DNA from 3 places in the Lichenibacterium dinghuense genome. Region 3 is predicted to be linked to each of the others. Evidence: predicted binding sites of a transcription regulator. Region 3 holds the regulator's gene; each other region holds the start of a gene.
What was found. The regulator LexA, encoded in region 3, represses DNA repair genes until DNA is damaged. The targets are predictions, from matches to a motif close to TGTTCNNNNTGTGTTCNG.

Region 1 (5,293 bases), 1.8 Mb from region 3:
GGGTCCCGCGCGAGCGACAGGGAAGGCCGCCTCCGGGCGGCCTTTTTCATGTCCCTCACCGATGCAGCGCGATCGAAAGTTTGGCGTGGTCCGCCCCGACACGCTATGCTGGCACCATGAGCGAGCGCGGGCCCCTTTCGTTTCGCATCGAGCTTCCGGGTGGCCAGGCCAGGTTGCGCGAGCTGGTGCTCTTCGTCTGCCAGCGCTGCAGCGCCGCCGACCGGTTCGGCAAGGTGAAGCTCAACAAGATCCTCTGGCGGGCCGACTTCCGGGCCTATGCCGAGCGCCGCCTGCCCGTGACCGGCCGCACCTATCAGAAGCTCGCCGCGGGCCCGGCGCCGCTCGAGATGCCGCTGGTCCTGGCCGAGCTCGAAGCGGAGGGCTCGATCGCCTTCTCGCGCCGGGAGATGGCCGACGGCTACGTCGAACTCCGGCCGGTCGCCAATGTCGCGCCCAGCCTGAGGGCGTTCAGCCCGGACGACATCGACTACGTGGAAGAGGCGATCCGCTTCTACTGGTCCATGTCGGCCACTCAGGCGAGCGACCTGTCCCACGGCGTCGCCTGGAGGAGCCGGAAGTTCCTCGACCCGATCCCTTACGAGGCCGTGTTTCTGTCCGACGGCAAGATGACGGCCGACGAGCGACTGCGCTTCGGGGCCATGGCGGCCGCGAAAGGCTGGACGTCGCTCTGAGATGGATCGGACGATCGTCTACAGCCCGGAGTTCGAAGCCTGCGTCGCCGGATTGGGCGGCTATCGCATCATCGATCCAGCGCTGGACGCCGTCATCGACGGTCTGCGCCGCAACCCCTTCGGCTTCGACAGGTTCGAGAGCGACCTGTTCAGTTTTCGCTACGCTCGAACCGCGCCTCTGGACGGCGTGCCCTCCCTCTACGTCGTCTTCACCATCGAAGCCGATCGCACCGTGACGCTCCGTCATGTCGAGGAGATCGGCCCGGCTTGAACGCGCGTCCGCGGTTCGGCTCGACCCGTCACCGCGCCCGCCCGTAGGCGAAGCAGTCGCGGGGTTCGTTCCACAGGTCGGGATGACCGCAACGACCGGGTGCATCAAGGCCCGGCCGCGCGGGGACTTCGGCCCGCCGGAATCTTTTCGCCGCGTCCCGTCCCGGCCCTTGCGGGCGAGAACAAAACGAGTACATTCACCTCAGTTGCGGGGCGGGATCGCCCGTGTCAGAAGGACAGCACGCCGTGAGCCAGAGCAACCTCCGCCTCGTTGAAGGATCCTCCGTGGACAAGACCAAGGCGCTCGATGCAGCGCTGTCGCAGATCGAGCGGGCCTTCGGCAAGGGCTCCATCATGCGGCTCGGCAAGAACCAGAAGGCCGTCGAGATCGAGACGATCTCGACCGGCTCGCTGGGCCTCGACATCGCGCTCGGCGTCGGCGGCCTGCCGCGCGGCCGCGTGATCGAGATCTACGGGCCGGAATCGTCCGGCAAGACCACGCTGACGCTGCACTGCATCGCGGAAGCCCAGCGCAACGGCGGCGTCTGCGCCTTCGTGGACGCCGAGCACGCGCTCGACCCCGTCTACGCCCGCAAGCTCGGCGTGAACCTCGACGACCTCCTGATCTCGCAGCCCGACACGGGCGAGCAGGCGCTGGAGATCACCGACACGCTGGTGCGCTCGGGCGCGATCGACGTGCTGGTGGTCGACTCGGTGGCGGCGCTGACGCCGCGCGCCGAGATCGAGGGCGAGATGGGCGACGTGCAGCCCGGCCTCCAGGCCCGCCTGATGAGCCAGGCGCTGCGCAAGCTCACCGCCTCGATCTCGCGGTCGAACACCATGGTGATCTTCATCAACCAGATCCGCATGAAGATCGGCGTGATGTACGGCTCGCCCGAGACCACCACGGGCGGCAACGCGCTGAAGTTCTACGCCTCCGTCCGCCTCGACATCCGCCGCACCGGCTCGATCAAGGACCGCGACGAGGTGACCGGCAACTCGACGCGCGTGAAGGTGGTGAAGAACAAGGTCGCCCCGCCCTTCAAGCAGGTCGAGTTCGACATCATGTACGGCGAAGGCATCTCCAAGGTCGGCGAGCTGATCGACCTCGGCGTCAAGGCCGGCATCGTCGAGAAGTCCGGCGCCTGGTTCTCCTACGACAGCCAGCGGCTCGGCCAGGGCCGCGAGAACGCCAAAACCTTCTTCAAGACCAACCCGGACGTCGCCCGCAAGGTCGAGGCCGCCATCCGCGAGAACTCGGGCCTCATCGCCGACCGCATCCTGGAGACGGGCGGGCCCGAGACCGACGAGGACGACGACACGCCGCCGGCGGAGTGATCCGCCGGACCACAGGTTGACGTATCCTGAACTCGACTTTCCGCATTTTTGGAGGCGCATCAGGTGCTGACCCAGAAGATGTCCTCGGCTGCGATGCAGGTGAGGGCGTCGTCGAGGGCGAGGATAGTGCTGCCGAAGGGGCCGGTCGAGGACCAGCGCTCCTTCCACAGGGACCAGTATAGAACTTCGAAGTGGCCGTCGGGTTTTGCCGGTCGCAGGCGGGCGACGGGTGTGCCCGACCGCGCATCGTAGAGCGTGTAGCCCCGGTTGCGCCGCTCGGCCACGAGAGAACCACGCGGGCTTCGAAACTGCGCGATGCGCATGATGACGTCGTCGTCCATGGCGGCGCAGGATATTCCGAGGGACTGGTCCCGTCACGGACCGTTTGCGCTCTGATGGGCTGGATGCAGGGCTTGCTGAACAACGGCGATGCGATTCTACGGCCGGGATGAGACCCCATCGCCAACGCCCCCCTTCCGACCTTTCCGCTGTGCCAGCGATCTTGTCGACATGGCTGACCGTACTGCGCCCGTGCTTCACTGCACCAGTCTGGACCCGAGTCCTCGTGCTGGTGGCCGGTGCGGTGTTGTCGCCCGGCGGACGAACCGTGACGCAAGCCCTGCGCGTGATGGGACTGGCCGGAAAACCCGGCTTCGGTCGATACCACGACGTCCTGAGCCGGGCGCGGTGGGATGCGCGCGACGTGGCGCGCAGGCTGCTCGGGCACCTCGTCGCCGTGCTGTCGCCGGACGGCGAGGTGATCATCGGCATCGACGACACCGTGGAGCGACGATGGGGGCCGAAGATCGCGGCGCGCGGCATCTATCGTGACCCCGTCCGTTCGTCCAAAGGCCATTTCGTCAAGACCAGCGGCCTGCGCTGGCTCGTGCTGGCCGTCATGCTCCCGGTCCCCTTCGCGGGCCGGCGCTGGGCGCTGCCCTTTCTCACCGTGCTGGCCCCCTCGGAGCGCTGGAGCCAGGCGCATCGCCAGCGCCACAAGACCCTGACCGACTGGGCGCGTCAGGCCATCCTGCAGAGCAGTCGCTGGCTGGGGAGCCGCCGCGTCACCGTGGTGGCCGACAGCAGCTTCGCCGCGCTCGACCTCATCGCCGCCGTGCGCCGCCACGTCACCCTGATCACGCGGTTGCGCCTCGACGCCAACCTGTTCGAACCCGCCCCCGCGCGCGTTCCAGGCCGGCGCGGCCGCCCCGCCCTGAAAGGAAAGCGAGTGCCCAAGCTCGATGCCGTGCTGCGCGACCCGGCCACCGTCTGGACAAAGGTGACGCTGACCGAATGGTACGGCGGCCAAACCTGCAGGCTCGAATACACCTCGGCCACGGCGCTCTGGTCCAAGGCCGGCCTGCCGCCCCAGCCGATCCGCTGGGTGCTGGTGCGCGATCCGTCCGGCACCCGTGACGCGCAGGCGTTCCTGTGCACCGACGCCGACCTCACCGCCGAGGCGATCCTCACGCGGTTCGTCATGCGCTGGCGCATCGAGACCACCTTCCAGGAGGTCCGCCGGCACCTCGGCGTCGAGACCCAGCGCCAATGGTCCGACAAGGCCATCCTGCGCACCACACCTGCCTTGCTCGCCTTGTACTCCCTCGTCACGCTCTGGGCACACGAGCTGCACACCCGGGCCGGACCGATCCGCCCACAGACCGCAGCTTGGTACGACAAACGCCTGCCAACCTTCAGCGACGCGCTCGCCGACGTCCGCCGCGCGTTATGGTGGCCGCAGATTTCATCAACGTCCCCGCCCAGCCGAGACCCCGTCAAAATTCACCCCGACCTCCTCGACCGGTGGATCGACACACTGTGCCGCGCTGCCTGAAATGCGTAAAGTCGAGCTGAAGGGGTTCGGCCCCTTCGCTCGACAGCTCTGGAGGGCGCGGCTAAATGGGGCTCGCGCCCTTTTTCGTGTCGCGAGGGCTCCTCGCCCTCCGGACCCCGAGTTTCAGTGCCATGACCAGCGTCAACGAGACCCGCTCGGCCTTCCTCGACTTCTTCCGCAAGGCCGGCCACGAGGTCGTGCCGTCGGGGCCGCTCGTGCCCCGCAACGACCCGACGCTGATGTTCACCAGCGCCGGCATGGTGCAGTTCAAGAACCTGTTCACCGGCGTGGAGAAGCGCTCCTACACTAGCGCCACGACGGCGCAGAAGTGCCTGCGCGCGGGCGGCAAGCACAACGACCTCGACAACGTCGGCTACACGGCGCGCCACCACACCTTCTTCGAGATGCTCGGCAACTTCTCCTTCGGCGACTACTTCAAGCCGGTGGCGATCGAGAACGCCTGGAACCTCGTCACCAAGACCTTCTGCCTGCCGAAGGACCGGCTGCTCGTCACCGTCTACCACGACGACGACGAGGCCTACGACCTGTGGAAGAAGATCGGCGGCTTCTCCGACGACCGCATCATCCGCATCGCGACCTCGGACAACTTCTGGGCGGCGGGCGACACGGGCCCCTGCGGCCCCTGTTCCGAGATCTTCTTCGACCAGGGCGACAAGGTGTGGGGCGGGCCGCCCGGCTCGGCCGAGGAGGACGGCGACCGGTTCCTGGAGTTCTGGAACCTCGTGTTCATGCAGTACGACCAGCTCGGCCCCGGGGACCGCGTGCCGCTGCCGCGCCCCTCGATTGACACCGGCATGGGCCTCGAGCGCATCTCGGCCGTCCTGCAGGGGGTGACGTCGAACTACGACGTCGACCTGATGCGGACCATCATCGGAGCCGTGGCCAACCTCACCGGCGTCGACCCGGACGGGCCGCAGGCCGCCAGCCACCGCATCATCGCCGACCACCTGCGCGCCTCGTCGTTCCTGGTCGCGGACGGCGTCGACCCGTCGAACGAGGGCCGCGGCTACGTGCTGCGCCGCATCATGCGGCGCGCCATGCGCCACACCCAGCTCCTCGGCGCCGCCGAGCCGCTGATGTGGCGCCTCGTGCCGACGCTGGTGCAGCTCATGGGCCAGGCCTATCCCGAGCTCGTCGA
Region 2 (5,293 bases), 1.4 Mb from region 3:
GGTCATCCGCTTGCCCCAGGTCGCGTCGTAGTCCTCGCCGTCGCGCATCGACTGCACGAGGCCCATGACGTGGCGCAGCTTGTCAGGGAAGTGCGCCAGGAGCCATTCCCGGAACAGGTCGCGCACCTCGGCCGGCAGGCGCAGCACGACGTAGCCGGCCTCGACGGCGCCCGCCTGCCGCGCCGCCTGCAGGATGGCCTCCATCTCGTGGTCGTTCACGGCGGGGATCATCGGCGCCGTCATCACCGTCACGGGGATGCCGGCCTCGCTGAGCTGCCGGATGGCGTCGAGCCGCTTGCGGGGCGCAGGCGCACGGGGCTCCATGATGCGGGCGAGCGCGGGGTCGAGCGTGGTCACCGACACCGCCACCTTGACGAGGCCCTTGGCCGCCATGGGCGCGAGCAGGTCGATGTCGCGCACCACCAGCGCCGACTTGGTGATGATGCCGATCGGGTGGCCGCAGCGCTCCAGCACTTCGAGGATCGAGCGCATCACCTTCCGCTCGCGCTCGATCGGCTGGTAGGGGTCCGTGTTGGTGCCGATCGCGATCGTGCGCGGCTTGTAGTTCGGCGCCGCGAGTTCGCGCTCCAGCCGCCCCGCCGCGCCCTCCTTGGCGAAGAGCCGGGTCTCGAAGTCGAGCCCCGGCGACAGGCCCACGAAGGCGTGGGTGGGCCGCGCGAAGCAGTAGACGCAGCCGTGCTCGCAGCCCCGGTAGGGGTTGATCGAGCGGTCGAAGGAGATGTCGGGCGAGTCGTTGCGGGTGATGACGGTCTTGGGCCGCTCCACCGTCACCGTGGTGGCGAGGCGCGCGGGGTCGGGCGCGGAAGCCTCGTCCCGAGGCTCGGCGACCCGCTCCTCGGCCTCGAAGCGCCCGGCGGGGTTCGACACCGCACCGCGGCCGCGGCGGCGGTTCGCCAGCACGTCGTCGAGCGACAGCGGCTCGGCGCGGCGCGGCGGGTGCTCGGCCCTGCGGTGCTTGACCGGCGTGCCGGCCGCGGGGAAGGGCGGCGCGATCGGCGTCCCGCCGACATCGAAACCGGTCAACATCGGCGCTCTCCGGGCTCGAAAGCGGGGCATCGCTGTGGATAACCCCGCCCGGTCCGGAACAGATAGAGAACACCGCCGGAGGCGTCAATCGCCGAATCGGGCCCTCAGGGCTTGGGGCTCGGCGGCTTCGCGGCGTGCTCGTCCGCGGGATGCGGGGCCGACGGCACGGCCGCCTTGGCGGGCGCGCCGCCGGGTGCGGGCGCCGCCACCGTGCATCGCGCGTAGCGCAGCGGGCGGGCGATCTTCAGCCGGGCCGCCTGGCGGCGCATCTGCATCAGGTCCGGCCCGAGCATGCGGATCGTCTCGGTGTAGTTGCCGGGATGCTCGGCGCGGCGGCAGTCCTCGAAGATCTCGAACTGCCCTCCCCCGGCCGCCACCTTGCGGTAGGTGCAGTGGCCGGTCGGAAAGGTGACCTCGTGCGCCGTATAGGTGCGCACGCGCGGCGCGTTGGCGGCGCAGACGCGGTTGGCCCGCACCCAGGTCCCCTCGAACGGGTAGGAGGGTTCGGCGGCGAGGGCCGGCAACGCCCCCGCGGCAACGGCCATCAGGCCGATCAGAGCGGCGCGCAAGCCTTCACTCGTCATTGTAGGAGTTCATCTCTTCGAGCGGCACGGTCTTGGCGGTGGTGAGGCGCGGGTCGTAGCGCACGCCGTCCGCGTCGAGGAACGCGATGCCGGCGCCCTCCAGGGTGGCGCGCAGCCGCGCCGAGGCTATGCCGTCGCCGCCGCCATGCTCCATCTGCGCCACGTCCTCGGACGAGAGTCCCGCCTCGCGGGACAGCTCCTCGGCCGTCATGCCGAGGGCGGCGCGCGCCATCCGGACCTGCACAGGTGTCATCGCGTGTTCCCCTCGTCGACCCGTTCACCGGCCTGCGGCGTCACGGTGGCGCCGGATTTCCACCACAGAGCGTCTCTGGTCCCATCATAGGGCGATGCCGGAGGTGCGGCAACGCCGCGGCCCGCCGGCGGCGGCGTGGCACCGGACTTGCTGCGGGCGGCGGGAAGCGGGAGAAAGCGCTGGAATGCGAGACCTATGTCCGTCGGACGCGCCGCCCCGTCCCGTTCCGGCCGCGGCGCGGCCGATCCTGGTCGTGCTCCACCAGGAGCATTCGACGCCGGGCCGCGTCGGGCGGCTGCTGCGCGCCATGGGCCACCCGCTCGACGTGCGCCGCCCCCGCTTCGGCGACCCCCTCCCGGGCACCATGGCCGACCACGCCGGGGCGGTGATCTTCGGCGGGCCGATGAGCGCCAACGACCCCGAGCCCTGGATCAAGGCCGAGATCGACTGGACGGCCGTGCCGCTGCGCGAGGGGGCGCCGCTGCTGGGCCTGTGCCTCGGCGCCCAGATGATCGCGCGCCAGCTCGGCCAGCGGGTGGCGCCGCACGCCGACGGGCACGTCGAGGTCGGCTACTACCCGATCTTCCCCACCCCGGCCGGCGACGCGCTGGTGGGCCAGCCCTTCCCGCGCTGGGTGTACCACTGGCACGGCGAGGGCTTCTCCCTGCCGGCGGGCGCGGAAGCCCTCGCCGAGGGCACGGACTTCGCCTGCCAGGCGTTCCGCTACGGCCGCGCCGCCGTCGGCCTGCAGTTCCACCCGGAAGTCACCTACGCGATGATGAGCCGCTGGATCGTGCTCGGCCACGAGAAGGCCTGCGCCAAGAACGCCCGCCCGGTCCACCAGCACCGGCCGGACTGGTTCCTGCACGACGCGCCGGTGGCCCGCTGGGCCGAAACCTTTCTGCGGGCCTGGGCCGACGGCGCCCTGCCCGAGCCCCGCGCGCGGCCGGCCGGCCCCGGCCCGAGTTGCCCGATCCCGGACGATGCCGCGCCCCGCGTCTCGGCCGCGTGACCGGCCGCCGACGGCGCCCGGCCGCCCGGCCCGATCTGACCGTGGCGTTCGGCGCCGCCCATCCCTATGTTCCGCGCGAGCGGACGGGGAGGCGGCGTGGGCGAGGCGGCGAGGCGGGGCGTGTACGGCAGCCCCATCGAAGGACTGAAGATCGACACGGCGGGGGCGGAGCAGCTGTCGCCGCTCGTGCCCGGCGCGGCGGCGCTGGAGGACCTCGGCGAGGGCGCGCTCGACGGGCTCGTGATCGTGGCGCCCCCCGGCACGGCCGAGCGCCGGCACGCGCTGGCGCTGGGCCTGAAGGCCCTCAGGCCCGGCGCGCCCTTCACGGTGCTGGCCCCCAAGGACAAGGGCGGCTCCCGGCTCGGCGACGAGCTCGACGCCTTCGGCTGCCGCTTCGAGGAGACCGGCAAGCGCCACCACCGCATCTGCGTCGGCGTCCGGCCCGAAGCGCCGCAGGGGCTCGACGAGGCGGTCGCGGCCGGCGCGCCGCGGCTCGTCGAGGCGCTGGGGCTGTGGTCGCAGCCCGGCATCTTCTCCTGGGACCGGCTCGACCCCGGCTCCGCCCTGCTGATCGAGATGCTGCCGGCCCTGGCGGGGCGGGGTGCCGACTTCGGCTGCGGCCTCGGCGTGCTGAGCCACGCCGCGCTGCGCTCGCCCAAGGTGAAGGCGCTGACCCTGATCGACGTCGACCGCCGCGCCGTCGAGGCGGCGAAGCGCAACGTCGACGACCCCCGCGCGACCGTGCGCTGGGCCGACCTCCGCACGGGCCCGCAGGGGCTCGCCAACCTCGACTTCGTGGTGATGAACCCGCCGTTCCACCAGGGCGGCATCGAGGACCAGGGCCTCGGCCAGGGCTTCGTGGCGACGGCCGCCAAGGCGCTCCGGCGCGGCGGCGCGCTGTGGCTCACCGCCAACCGGCACCTGCCCTACGAGGGCGTGCTGAAGCCGCTGTTCGGCCGCGTCGAGGTGCGGGCCGAGGCGCGCGGCTTCAAGGTCTTCGAAGCGCGGACGTGACCGCCTCCGTCCGCATCGACCGGCTGCTCGGCAACCTCGGCTACGGCTCCCGGCGCGAGGTCATGGCCCTGTGCCGCTCCGGCCGCGTGCTGCTCGACGGCGCCCGCGTGCCCTCGGCCGACCTCAAGGTGGCGCTGGAGCCGGCCCTCGCCGCGCGGCTCACCGTGGAGGGCGAGGCGCTGGACCCGCTGCCCGGCCTCGTGGTCGCGATGAACAAGCCGCTCGGCCACACCTGCTCGCACGACGACGCCGGGCCGCTCGTCCACGACCTGCTGCCGGAGCGCTGGCGGCACCGCGACCCGCCGCTGTCGAGCGCCGGCAGGCTCGACAAGGACACAACGGGCCTGCTGCTGCTGACGGACGACGGCCCCCTGCTGCACCGGATCATCTCGCCGCGGAGCGAGGCGCGCAAGCGCTACCGCGCCACCCTGGCCGAGCCGCTGCGTGCGGACGCGGCGGCGGTGCTGGCCTCGGGCACGCTGGTGCTGCGCGGCGAGGACCGGCCGCTCCTGCCGGCCGACCTCGTCGTCGAGGCGCCGACCCTGGCGGTCGTGACGGTGGCCGAGGGCCGCTACCACCAGGTCCGCCGCATGTTCGCGGCCCTGGGAAACCACGTCGTGTCGCTGCACCGGGACCGCATCGGCGCGCTCGACCTGCCGGCCGATCTGGCGCCGGGCGACTGGCGCATCCTGGAACCCGGCGAGGTCGCGGCGGCGCTGGCGGCGGCTCCCTCCCCTGCGTCCGACGATTGACATAGGATGATGACACGGTGCCACAGTGCGCTTCCGCGCGTGGCGCCCCGAACCGCCCCGGCCTATCTCGAAGGGACTGCAACCCAGGTGGACCTCCATGCTCGACAGGCTGTGGCGCCGCCTGCTCTGGCCGGCGGTGATGCGCGACGCTGACCGCCTGATCGAGGCCCACGGCCGCGGCGCCTACGGCATGGCGCGGCTCGGCGCGACCGCGTCCCACGAGGTGGACGGGCACGGCCACTGGTGCAGCGTCGCCCGCGAGATCGCCCGGCGGCTGGAGCAGGACTACCGCGTCCGCCAGGGGTGAGGGCCCGTCGGCCGGCCCTGCATGCCGTCCCGCGGGCGAAAGCGTCGCGGCGCCGTCGCGCGACCGGATGCAACCGGTATGACGCATGTGAATGCGGGCCGCCCGAGGCGCCTCCACCGTGGGTGCGTGGATCCCCTCTGACCGGATCGGGGTGCGAGATGCCGTTCTTCTTCTTCGACATCGTCGACGACGGTGTGTTCAGCCGCGACGACTACGGCGTCGACCTGCCGGGGGTCGACGAGGCGCGGGATCAGGCGATCGACCTGATCCCGGACGTCGTCCGCACCGGTCTGGCGGACGGCGCGCGCCACACCGTCACCTGCT
Region 3 (5,293 bases):
GTCGAGGTCGCGCGCGCCCAGACGCTGTACCGCCAGTGCTTCGCCCGCGGCCTCGTCCTGGGGCCGATCGAGATGGTGGGCCGCGTCGCCAACCGGCGCGGCACCCGCGTGCGCTTCAAGCCGGACGCGGAGATCTTCGGCCCCGAGGCGAAGCTCGAACCGGCGCGGCTGTTCCGCATGGCGCGCTCCAAGGCCTACCTGTTCGGCGGCGTCGAGGTGCGCTGGCACTGCGCGCCCGAGCTCGTCGAGGGCACCAAGACGCCCGTCGAGGCCGTGTTCCGCTTCCCCGGCGGCCTCAAGGACCACCTCGCGCAGGAGGTCGAGGGCCGCAGCTTCGTGGCCGAGCAGCCCTTCACCGGCAAGGTGACCAAGCCCGGCGGCCACGGCTCGCTCGAATGGGCCGTGACCTGGCTCAGCGACGACGACGGCTTCGTCCACGCCTACTGCAACACCATCCCGACCCCGAACGGCGGCACGCACGAGAACGGACTGCGCGCGGCGCTGCTCCGCGGCCTCAAGGACCACGCCGAGCGGATCGGGCAGGCGCGGCGCTTCGCCAACGTCACGGCCGACGATGTGATGCTGAACTGCGCGGCGCTGCTGTCCGTGTTCATCCGCGAGCCGGAGTTCCAGGGGCAGAACAAGGGCCGCCTGATGACCGTCGAGGCGGGCCGCATCGTGGAAGCGGCGATGCGCGACAGCTTCGACCACTGGCTCGCCGCCGCGCCCTCGCAGGCCGCGAAGCTCCTCGACTGGAGCGTCGAGCGCGCCGACGAGCGCCTGCGCCGCAAGGCCGACAAGGACGTGGCGCGCAAGAGCGCGACGCGCAAGCTCCGCCTGCCCGGCAAGCTCGCCGACTGCTCGAACTCGGCCGCGCAGGGCTCGGAATTGTTCATCGTCGAGGGCGACAGCGCGGGCGGCTCGGCCAAGCAGGCGCGGGACCGCGCCAGCCAGGCGGTGCTGCCGCTGCGCGGCAAGATCCTCAACGTCGCCAACGCCACGCGCGACAAGCTCGCCGCCAACCAGCAGCTCGCCGACCTCGCGCTGGCGCTCGGCTGCGGGACGGGCACGCACTACAAGGACGGCGAGCTCCGCTACGACAAGATCATCATCATGACGGACGCCGACGTCGACGGCGCCCACATCGCCTCGCTGCTGATCACCTTCTTCTATCGGCAGATGCCCAGGCTGATCGACGGCGGCCACCTGTTCATCGCCGTGCCGCCGCTCTACCGGCTGACGCAGAACACGAGATCCGTCTACGCGCGCGACGACGCCCACAAGGACTTCCTGATGAAGACCGCCATGACGGGGCGGGGCAAGGTCGAGATCAGCCGCTTCAAGGGCCTGGGCGAGATGCCCATGCGCGACCTCAAGGAGACCACCATGGACCCGTCGAAGCGCACGCTGCTGCGCGTGACGGTGCTCGAGGAGGACCAGAGCGGCACGCGCGACGCGGTGGAGCGGCTGATGGGCAACAAGCCGGAGGCGCGCTTCGCCTTCATCCAGGAGCGCGCGTCCGGCGCGGCCGACCTCGTCGACGTTTGAGCCTCGAAAGCCATGGTCGACGGAGGGTGAACGGTTTCCACCGCCTCTTCACCGTTTCGGCCGCGTCCCGTTCATCCTTAAGCCCCTGGCAACCCCGCATCGTCAGTCTGCCGTCACCCCCGACGCTGGATCGACGATGCCCGATTTCGTGAGTGACCGGCGCGGCTCCGCGGTCCAGTGGTTCGCGCTGGCCGCCGCCGCCGTCTGCGTGGCGAGCCTCGCCGGCGCCCACGGGCTCGACTGGCTGTCGCAGTCCGGCCGGATCTCGCTCGTCGCCTATCGCGCCCCCGCGCCGGCGGCGAGCCAGCGCGCCGCCGCAGACCCCAACGTGGACATGACCCCCACCGGATCGGTGCCGGCCGGCAGCGCCCTGGTGATCCGCATCCGCTGAAGCACGGCGCTTCACCATTCCGCGTGGAATATCCCGCGCGTCGTTGACTTGTCGCGGTTTCCGCTTATGTCCCCTGTCATCAATGGGCGTCCCGCGTCGCTCCTCGGCGCACGATCGATCGTGCCTGTCCCCTCACGGCTACACGCGGGTCACGCGGCCGTGCTCCGTCGACGGTAGACGCAACACCTGATGAATTTCAACGAACTCGGCCTCAGCGACAAGGTCCTGCAGGCGGTCGAAGCCACCGGCTACACGACCCCGACGCCGATCCAGGAACAGGCCATCCCGGTCGCGCTCGCGGGCCGCGACGTGCTCGGCATCGCCCAGACCGGCACCGGCAAGACCGCCGCCTTCACCCTGCCGATGATCTCCCGGCTGGAAACCGGCCGCGCCCGCGCCCGCATGCCGCGCACCCTGATCCTCGAGCCGACGCGCGAGCTCGCCGCGCAGGTCGAGGAAGCCTTCGTCCGCTACGGCGCCAACCACAAGATCAACGTGGCGCTGCTGATCGGCGGCGTGTCCTTCGCCGACCAGGAGGCCAAGATCACCCGCGGCGCGGACGTGCTGATCGCCACGCCGGGACGCCTCCTCGACTTCGCCGAGCGCGGCAAGCTGCTGCTCACCGGCATCGAGATCCTGGTCATCGACGAGGCGGACCGCATGCTCGACATGGGCTTCATCCCGGACATCGAGAAGATCTGCAAGCTCGTGCCGTTCACGCGGCAGACGCTGTTCTTCTCGGCCACGATGCCGCCGGAGATCACGCGCCTCACCGAGGCGTTCCTGCACGACCCCGCCCGCATCGAGGTGGCCCGCCCGTCCTCGACGGCGGCGAGCGTGACGCAGTCGCTCGTGGCCTCGGCGCCCGGCCCCGCCAAGCGCGAGGTCCTGCGCCGCCTGCTGCGCGGCGCCGAGGACCTCACCAACGCGATCATCTTCTCCAACCGCAAGCGCGACGTCGCGCTGCTGACGAAGTCGCTGGAGAAGCACGGCTTCTCGGTGGGCTGCCTCCACGGCGACATGGACCAGCGCTCGCGCATGGTGTCGCTCGACGCCTTCCGCAACAACAAGGTGTCGCTGCTGGTCTGCTCCGACGTCGCGGCCCGCGGCCTCGACATCCCGATGGTCAGCCACGTCTACAACTTCGACGTCCCGACCCACGCCGAGGACTACGTCCACCGCATCGGCCGCACGGGCCGCGCGGGCCGCAGCGGCACCGCGGTCTCGATCGTCACCAAGGCCGACCAGCGCTACATCGACGACATCGAGAAGCTGATCCAGAAGAAGATCGACTGGCAGGGCGCGACGCTCGACCAGGTGGCCGACGCCGAGCCGGCCGTCGAGGACGAAGATGAGGGCGGCTCGCGCGACCGGCGCTCGCGCCGCGCGGGCGGACGCGGCGAGGGCCGGCCCTCCGAGTCGCGCGGCGGCCGCCGCGGCGAGAACCGCGGGCGGAGCGACGGCCGGGAGCCGACGCGCGAGCGCACCGAGCGCGCTTCGGCCGACGCCGGCCCGACGCTGGCGCCCCCGCCCAGTTCCTCGACGCGCCGCAGCGAGTCCGCCTCGGCCCCGCGCTCGCGCGACGAGCGCCCGGCCGGCCGCGGCTTCGACCGGCGCCATCGCTCGGACGAGGACGACGACGTCGTGATCGGCCTCGGCGACCACGTCCCCTCGTTCCTGCTGCGCCCGGTGCGGATCAAGGCCGGCACCGACGCCTGAGGCGGGGCGCTTCCGAAATTGTCACGAGGGGGGCGGAGCAGAAACCTGCTCCGCCCCCCTTGTCATTCCGGATCGAATCCGGCATACATCCCTCGTCGCCGCAGCGACATGGATGCGGGTGTAGCTCAGTGGTAGAGCACAACCTTGCCAAGGTTGGGGTCGAGGGTTCGAATCCCTTCGCCCGCTCCAGATCAGCTCGCGACAGTTCTTTCCGACTCCGAACGCTCTGCCGCTTGGTCGGCTCAAGTCGATTGGGCATCAGCGATCGCCGGATCGGGTCGGACGCTCTCCCTGTGGACAGGCGACGATCTCCCAGGCCGATGCGCGCCGCGCCTCACACGCCCCACTTGCAGAACGCATCAAGAACACATATCACGTTCTTGTTTTGTTTTGACGCCCGTCGAGGCGGAGCCGCATCGGCATTCCGGATCGAGCGTGCGCTGGGAGAGTCCGCCCATGCTGACCGAAAAGCAGAGTGAACTGCTCCGCTTCATCCATGCCCGACTGCAGAAGACCGGCGTGCCGCCCTCCTTCGACGAGATGAAGGACGCGCTGGACCTGAAGTCCAAGTCCGGCATTCACCGCCTCATCATGGCCCTTGAGGAGCGCGGCTTCATCCGTCGCCTGCCGAACCGCGCCCGCGCGCTGGAGGTGCTGCGCCTGCCCGAGCAGGTCGCCGCCGAGGCCGCCAAGCCGAAGGGCCTCACGCTGCTGAAGGGCGGCAAGCCCGCGCCGAAGCCGCGGGCCGAGCCTTCGCGCGACCTCCCCGGCGCCTTCGAGATCCCCGTGATGGGCCGGATCGCCGCCGGCACGCCGATCTCGGCCATCCAGACGCAGAGCCACACGATTTCGATGTCGGCCGACTTCCTGGCCTCGGGCGAGCATTTCGCGCTCGAAGTGCGCGGCGACTCGATGATCGAGGCCGGCATCCTCGACAACGACACGGTGGTGATCCGCCGCCAGGACACGGCCAACACAGGCGACATCGTGGTGGCGCTGGTCGACGACGAGGAAGCCACGCTGAAGCGCCTGCGCCGCCGCGGAGCTTCGGTGGCGCTGGAGCCCGCCAACGCCGCCTACGAGACTCGCATCTTCGGGCCCGAGCGTGTCAAGGTGCAGGGCGTGCTGGTGAGCCTGTTCCGCCGCTACTGACCGCGCTCTCGACGGGCCGGGACCGGCCCGTCAGCGCCAGTGCTGCCCCACCCAGGGCACGGGCGGCAGCGATCGGTAGAACTTCTTATACCACTTGGCTGGCCAGCGCCCCGCCATGGCCTCGTCGGGCCGGGGATGGCCCGTGAAGACCACCACGCGCGCCTCGTCGGGCAGCGCCGGCGCCCGGAACAGGTAGAGCGGCCAGGGCGGCAGCAGCCTGTGCTTGAAGCTCGGGCACCAGGGCTCCGGCCAGAAGGCGACGGCCAGGCGCGACGCCTTGGTGACGTAGATCTGCTCGTTGTCGAAGCGATGCGACATCGCCACCGCGTCGTTCTCGAAGTCCGACACGAGATGCGCCGCCGAGCCGGCGCGGAACCGCATCACCGACGAGTTGCCGATGCCCTCGCGCCGCCCCTGCGTGGGGTTGCGCACCAGCACGAGCTTGCCCGGCTCGTGGTCGAACAGCGCGTCGAGCGACCCCGT

Region 1: recA (recombinase RecA) is a predicted target of LexA. The motif match lies at 1,141-1,158, and genes of this name have one in related genera.
Region 2: L7N97_RS13715 (PA0069 family radical SAM protein) is a predicted target of LexA. The motif match lies at 1,102-1,119, and genes of this name have one in related genera.

The regions. Positions count from the first base shown of each region.
Region 1 covers NZ_JAJLMN010000001.1:2,473,459-2,478,751, forward strand. Annotated here, with positions in the region: gene L7N97_RS12025 (Panacea domain-containing protein) at 174-692, shown strand; gene L7N97_RS12030 (hypothetical protein) at 694-963, shown strand; gene recA (recombinase RecA) at 1,209-2,300, shown strand; gene L7N97_RS12040 (hypothetical protein) at 2,360-2,641, opposite strand; gene L7N97_RS12045 (IS701 family transposase) at 2,749-4,134, shown strand; gene alaS (alanine--tRNA ligase) at 4,266-5,293, shown strand, end outside.
Region 2 covers NZ_JAJLMN010000001.1:2,871,170-2,876,462, reverse strand. Annotated here, with positions in the region: gene L7N97_RS13715 (PA0069 family radical SAM protein) at 1-1,047, opposite strand, end outside; gene L7N97_RS13710 (hypothetical protein) at 1,152-1,616, opposite strand; gene L7N97_RS13705 (helix-turn-helix domain-containing protein) at 1,621-1,884, opposite strand; gene L7N97_RS13700 (glutamine amidotransferase) at 2,069-2,896, shown strand; gene L7N97_RS13695 (class I SAM-dependent methyltransferase) at 2,963-3,910, shown strand; gene L7N97_RS13690 (pseudouridine synthase) at 3,907-4,662, shown strand; gene L7N97_RS13685 (hypothetical protein) at 4,760-4,969, shown strand; gene L7N97_RS13680 (DUF6894 family protein) at 5,128-5,293, shown strand, end outside.
Region 3 covers NZ_JAJLMN010000001.1:4,309,330-4,314,622, reverse strand. Annotated here, with positions in the region: gene parE (DNA topoisomerase IV subunit B) at 1-1,548, shown strand, start outside; gene L7N97_RS20535 (hypothetical protein) at 1,685-1,939, shown strand; gene L7N97_RS20530 (DEAD/DEAH box helicase) at 2,129-3,658, shown strand; tRNA gene L7N97_RS20525 (tRNA-Gly) at 3,773-3,847, shown strand; gene lexA (transcriptional repressor LexA) at 4,115-4,810, shown strand; gene L7N97_RS20515 (hypothetical protein) at 4,841-5,293, opposite strand, start outside.